2 regions of the Paenibacillus sp. NPDC058174 genome follow, and region 2 is predicted to be linked to the other one. Evidence: predicted binding sites of a transcription regulator. Region 2 holds the regulator's gene; the other holds the start of a gene.
What was found. The regulator NrdR, encoded in region 2, represses ribonucleotide reductase genes. The targets are predictions, from matches to a motif close to AACACNATATATNGTGTT.
Positions count from the first base shown of each region.

Region 1: a site for NrdR is predicted at 1,310-1,327, ahead of ACFVVF_RS25840 (adenosylcobalamin-dependent ribonucleoside-diphosphate reductase). Genes of this name have one in related genera too.

Region 1 covers NZ_JBHVUY010000008.1:121,422-124,843, forward strand. The annotation lists gene ACFVVF_RS25835 (DEAD/DEAH box helicase) at 1-1,087, opposite strand, end outside; gene ACFVVF_RS25840 (adenosylcobalamin-dependent ribonucleoside-diphosphate reductase) at 1,416-3,422, shown strand, end outside.
Region 2 covers NZ_JBHVUY010000001.1:2,192,529-2,195,950, reverse strand. The annotation lists gene ytaF (sporulation membrane protein YtaF) at 1-291, shown strand, start outside; gene coaE (dephospho-CoA kinase) at 309-908, shown strand; gene ACFVVF_RS09815 (lytic transglycosylase domain-containing protein) at 905-1,471, shown strand; gene ACFVVF_RS09810 (alpha/beta-type small acid-soluble spore protein) at 1,572-1,775, opposite strand; gene nrdR (transcriptional regulator NrdR) at 1,877-2,356, shown strand; tRNA gene ACFVVF_RS09800 (tRNA-Ala) at 3,049-3,121, shown strand.

The DNA.
Region 1 (3,422 bases), on a different contig from region 2:
TGCGGATAAACTCCACGAGCTCCCAAATCTTCGGCCGCATCGGTGAATCCTCGGCTGTCTTCTTAAATAGATTGACGAGCGTTACGAATACGGCATCCCGGCTGCTGCACACTTCCCGTTGCAGGGTGACGAGGGAGAGCATGCTGGTCAGATCGCCGCCGCTCTCATCGTAGCGTTCGCGGACGAAGCCGGTTACGGCATCGTATAGAGCCTGCTCTTCGGGTGACAGCACCAGCGGAATGTTGCGGACGATACGTTTTGTGAACGAAATGCCGCCGTCGCCTCGGCGGTTGCGGATCATAATGCTGGACAATGCGTCCTGCAGCTGGTCTTCGTTTTTCGGAAGCCGTTTATCGACAACGAAATTGGCGGCAAATTCGCTTTGTCCACCGAGCTGCCCCGGCTTCAGCAGCGTAATTAGGTTGAACAGCTCGTCGAGGTCGTTTTGGATTGGTGTGGCCGTCAGCAGCAGGCAATATTTTTTGCGGAGCTGAACGACAAATTGATAGTTGGTCGTTTTTTTGTTTTTCAGCTTATGCGCTTCATCAATAATGATGAGGTCGTAGTCATTGCCCAGTACGAGCTCGCGGTGCGGATCACGCTTGGCAGTATCGATAGAGGCAACTACAACGTCATAGTGCCAGGTATGCTCTTTCTTTTGCGCAACGGCCGATATGCCGAATTTCTGATTCAGCTCTCTTACCCATTGCAGGACAAGGGAGGCAGGCACGAGAATAAGCGCGCGGCGAACGAGACCGCGAACCATATATTCTTTCAGGACGAGGCCGGCTTCGATCGTTTTGCCGAGCCCTACTTCGTCTGCGAGAATGGCCCGGCCGCCCATTTCATGGAGCACCTTGCGAGCTGTACTAATTTGATGCGGCATCGGCTCGAGGCCGGGAAGCGTCCGAAGGCACTGCATATGCTCGAAGCTGTCGATTTTTTTCGCTTGCTCGGCTTCCATTGAGAGCTGATATAACGTCCAGTCGTCCCAAGGGCCGTTTTTCGCCATCCGGCTTTGAAGCTCCTCGAACCAGGAACGGTCCAGCTTCAGATCCACCAATGGATGCAGCTTGCGGGTTGCAATAGCGTTCGAACCGGCTGCCGTCCCGGCGGGATCGGCGTTATGGTTTGTAGAGGACAAGTTTGCGGGCTCCTTTCGGGAAAAAAAGAGATAGTTGCCTATAGTATGACCCTATTGCCGGATATTCATAAGAAAGAGGAGTAGAATAAGATCGAGGAAATTGCGGACGCCTGCGTGTGATTAAAGCTGTAGATGCTGTAAGCCTATTTGGCTGTAGGATAATGAAAATCAATATATAGTATGTTATAATGGTGTTAATATACAATATGTTGCGATTTTGTTATGAGGCCATGTATGGAAAGCCAATTCATAATTTGGGGAGGCTGCTGAAATGGGTGAAGCGGGGAGCAATCGGCTGGAAGGTTTGAGTGAAAAAATATTTTTGGACCGGTATGCTTGGAAAAACGCAGATACGAGCAAAGCCAAGATAGGCGATATCGTACTGGCGCTAACGAAGGATGATCCGAAATTTCCGGCAAAAGAAGTCGGGGAAATCATTTCGCGGGACGGCGATGACGTACAGGTTAAGCTGCGCAGCGGCGATACGGTTAAGACAACCGTCGACAAACTGACGCTGACAATCGAGCATACACCGGATGAGATGTGGGATCGGCTGGCTGCGGCTATGGCTGGGGCGGAAGGGGATGAAGCGGCGCGAAGCCTGTGGACGGAGCGCTTTCGCTATATTTTAGATGATTGGAAGCTCGTTCCGGGCGGGCGGATAGCTGCTGGAGCAGGAGCAAGCGAGGAGCTTACGCTGTTCAATTGTTATGTCATCCCATCGCCTAAGGACAGCCGGGGCGGCATTATGAAGACCTTGACCGAAATGACTGAGATTATGGCAAGGGGCGGCGGAGTTGGCATCAATCTCTCCTCGCTGCGTCCGCGCCGTGCTGTTGTGGCCGGAGTGAACGGCACGTCGAGCGGCTCCGTCTCATGGGGAGGTCTGTTCAGCTATACGACGGGGCTGATTGAGCAGGGCGGGAGCCGGCGGGGCGCTCTCATGCTGATGATTAATGATTGGCATCCCGATGTTATCGACTTCATTACAGTGAAGCAGACGATGGGGCAGGTGACGAATGCGAATCTGTCTGTCTGCATCAGTAATGCATTCATGAAAGCGGTGAAGGACGACGCGGACTGGGAGCTTGTATTCCCCGATACGAAGGATCCTGAGTATAATGACCTGTGGGAAGGCGATCTGGATGCATGGCGGAAGCTGGGCAAAAAAGTGATTCCGTACAAAACCGTCCGCGCCCGCGACATCTGGCATCTCATTATTGAATCCGCTTGGAAATCGGCAGAGCCGGGCGTTGTATTCATGGAATACTACAACCAGATGTCCAACAGCTGGTACTTCAATCCGATCATCAGCACCAACCCTTGCGGAGAACAGGGCTTGCCGGGCTGGGGCGTATGCAATTTGTCTGCCATTAATCTGTCGAGATTTTACGATGAGGCGAACCATGCCGTTGACTGGCAGGAGCTTGCGAAAGTAACCCGCTGGTCCGTTCGTTTTCTCGACAATGTGATTGATACAACGCCTTATCATTTTCAGGAAAATGAGGATAATCAGAAGCGGGAGCGACGGATCGGACTTGGAACGATGGGGCTTGCCGAGCTGATGATTAAGCTTGGTATCCGTTACGGCAGTCCGGAATCACTCGTATTTCTCGATGAGCTGTACGGCTTTATTGCACGGGAGTCCTATCTGGCATCCAGTGAGATCGCTGCGGAAAAGGGTTCTTTTGAGGCCTTCGAGCATGATCTATTCGTGCAAAGCGGGTTTATGCGCAATATAATTGAGGCGTTCCCGGAGGTCGGTGAAGCCGTGAAGCGACAAGGCATTCGCAACGTAACGGTCATTACACAGGCACCTACTGGCAGTACGGGGACGATGGTTGGCACTTCAACTGGCATCGAGCCTTACTTTGCGTTCGAATATTACCGGCAAAGCCGCCTCGGCTACGACAAGCAGCTCGTTCCGATTGCGCAGCAATGGAAGGATGCTCATCCCGGTGAAGAGCTGCCGGATTATTTTGTGACGGCTATGAGCCTGTCTGCTAAAGATCACATTCGCGTTCAAGCGGCAATACAGGGTTGGGTCGACAGCTCTATCTCCAAGACGGCCAATTGTCCGAATGATTTCACCGTGGAGGAGACGAAGGAGCTTTATGAGATGGCCTTTGAGCTTGGCTGCAAGGGCGTGACGATCTACCGCGACGGCAGCCGGGATGTACAGGTGCTGTCGACTCCGGGTGAAGAGAAGAAGGCGGAAGAAGCAGTCGTGGTCGAAGATGGGAAAACGGACGAGGCGGCTGAGGAGGGAACGGTCGAA
Region 2 (3,422 bases):
TTACGCACGCCGCAAGCTGCCGACGTTGACAAGTCGGGGACGATATCCGCATCGGAAGCGCTTATGCTCGGATTTGCCTTGTCGCTCGACGCATTTGGCGCGGGCATCGGAGCTGCGATGATTGGTCTTCCGGCCCTGTGGACGGCAGTTGTCATTGCAGCGGCGAGCGCGTTGTTTCTGTTAACGGGAATACGCTTCGGCTTCCGGTTCTCCAATTGGAAGGGAATGCGGGCGCTGTCGGTGCTTCCCGGCATTTTGCTCATCTTGATTGGCATTACGAAGCTGTTATAAGAACGGGGTGAAGGCTTATGAAGATCGGTTTAACCGGCGGTATCGCTACTGGCAAAAGCACCGTTGCCTCCATGCTTGTGGAGCGCGGTGCGCTGCTGGTCGATGCGGATCAGGTGGCGAGAGAGGTTGTTATGCCCGGTGAACCGGCTTTGGAGGCGGTCGCCTCTAAGTTCGGACAAGCCGTTATACATAAGGAAGATGGCACGCTGGACCGTAAGGCGCTGGGTGCGATCGTATTCAATAATAAGGATAAGCTGGCGCAGCTGGAGGGGATTCTCCATCCCGCTATTCGTACCAGAATGCAACAGCGGATTCAGCAATACGAAATTGATTTTCCGCAAAAGCTAGTCGTAGCGGATATCCCGCTCTTGTACGAAACCGGACAAGCCTCGTTATACGATGGCATTATGGTCGCATACGTACCGGAGAAGCTGCAGCTGGAGCGTCTTATGCTCCGCAACGCTATTGATGCGGACGAGGCGCAGCACAGGGTCAAGCTCCAAATGGACATTGAAGAGAAGAAGCGGCGAGCGGAGTGGGTCATCGACAACAGCGGAACGCTGGAGGAGACAAGCCGCCAAATCAGTCTTTTCTGGAAAAGCCAGGGCCTGCTATGAGATGGCTGCTGAAAAAAAGGGTGTTTCTCGTCCTGCTCATTGGCTTTATCGGTATGCTATTTCTCAATTCGGATTGGATGGCCAGATGGATGTATCCGGTACAATTCCGGGAGGATATCCGGGCCAGCGCATCTAATTATAAGGTTGATCCCCATCTGGTTGCTGCTATTATCCGGGCGGAGACTAATTTCTCCAATGGCAAAGTATCTTCTAAAGGCGCACTGGGCTTGATGCAGATTATGCCGGATACGGCAGATTGGATCGTTGAAAAAGCCGGCTTCGAGAAGGTGACGCCGGATATTTTGCAGCATCGTCCGGATGTGAGTATTGAAATTGGAACCTGGTATTTGCAGTCGCTGCACAAGCAATTCGGGCAAAACAAAATCGCGGCAATCGCCGCCTATAACGCGGGACCCGGTAACGTGCGCAAATGGCTCGATTCCGGGCGCTGGGACGGCCGTGAGGAGACGGTAAACCTTATTCCTTTTGGCGAAACCCGGCACTATGTACAAAAAGTTATTTATTACTATAATAAATACAAAGACCTTTATCCCGATATGTAGCCGATTATTCCCTTCGCAAATAGAAGAAGCTTTGGCGTATCCGCGCCGCTTCAGGACGGGACAAGCCAAAGCCTCTAGTTATACATGACTGATGAAATCATTATTTACCGGCAAGGGATTGCTCGGCGATTTGCACCAGACGACGAGTGATGTTGCCGCCGATGTAGCCAGCATCTTTAGTCAGCAGGTTACCGCCGTATCCGTCTTGCGGAAACGCGATACCCAGCTCTTGAGCGACCTCATATTTCAGTTGGTCAAGCGCTGCGGATGCTTGTGGTACAACTAGTTGGTTGCTGTTGCTCATTGTTTGTCACCTCCTTGCGGTTGGTAAAAGTATTATGTGCGAAATTTCAAACTTCATTACAGGAAACGTATGGAAAATTAGACCAGAAGGAAGTGATGGATATGAAATGCCCTTATTGCGACAACTCCGGCACGAAGGTTCTTGACTCGCGTCCAGCCAACGAGAACAAGTCGATCCGCCGCAGACGCGAGTGCGAGCGGTGCAGCCGCCGGTTCACGACGTTCGAGATGATCGAGGAGACGCCGCTGATCGTAATCAAGAAGGACGGCAGTCGCGAAGAATTCAGCCGCGACAAGATTTTGCGCGGATTGATCCGTGCCTGCGAGAAGCGCCCGGTATCGGTTGAGAACCTGGAGGTTATCGTCTCCGAAGTAGAGAAGGAGCTCCGCACTACGGCGCTGGCCGAAGTGGAAAGCCGTGATATCGGCGAGATCGTGATGGGCCAGCTCTATCCGGTCGATGAAGTCGCCTACGTCCGCTTCGCGTCCGTATACCGCCAGTTCAAGGACATTGACATGTTCATGAAGGAATTGAACAGCCTGCTGTCCAAGCACCCGTTGAATGGGAATGGGCAGGGGTAGAAGTTGGCTCGTTCTTGCTTGATTGCGTGAGCCGGTGGGGTTAGCGAAGAGCGGGAAGAGTTAGGGGAAGGCAATGAGTAAGCGGATTTGAAATGGATTGAGAATAAGCAGCTTGTGATGCGCATGCTGCTTATTTTTGTTGTGTGCGGGTGGGAAGCTAATGTTAGCGGGTAAGAGAGGGCGGTTCATTGTAGGAGATAATGAGGGGTCTCATGTACACCTTTGAAGAGGTGATCTTACTCGATGGAGATTATGCTGATGATCAGATGCATATGTGCGTGACTACAACTTACGTTTGAACTGATGCGCTAAAGTAACTTTTTTCTCTGTTGAGTAACTAATTTCTTTATTTTTTTGGGAAAAGTCGTTTAAATCGAGGATAAGGATTAAAAGTTCATAAGGGCGGAAATAAATTTCGCAATAAGGAAAATTAGTCGGTTATTTGATGAGATAAAGAATAGACTGAATCGAATAACCCTTACATAATCTTGTTGGATTTTGAAATTAGAAACACACCGTCAAAGTGGAGATTAGCAACGTAAGAGTCAATGATATTCGAGCAGATAACCCTCAAGGGGAAGTTTTCCAGCACTATTGACTTCGATAATGGCAGCGTGCTAATATAAATCTTGTCGTTGCTTTAGTTTGAAGATAAGCGGTTACACAATTCAATTCCTTTAATAGTAAAATATGGGGCCTTAGCTCAGCTGGGAGAGCGCATCGCTGGCAGCGATGAGGTCAGGGGTTCGATCCCCCTAGGCTCCATAAAGAAAAAAGCCTTTAAACACAAGGATTTCCGAGTGTTTGAAGGCTTTTTTTGCATTTTGAAATAATGCTCGCAACTGTTCGTGGTCACACGTTTGGTTCACACTGAGCATTTTTTATGGTAGTTTGGCTACACTTCGAGTAATTAATGGGGATTGATGAACATACGAAATCTCTGTTACTGATATAACTTTTTGTTTTAACCACTATTCAATGATTAGAGTTGTTTGAATTATTCGAAAAGCTGTTCACCATATTTGCGTAGCGGTCTCTTTATGAGCAGATAGTAAAACATGGGAAT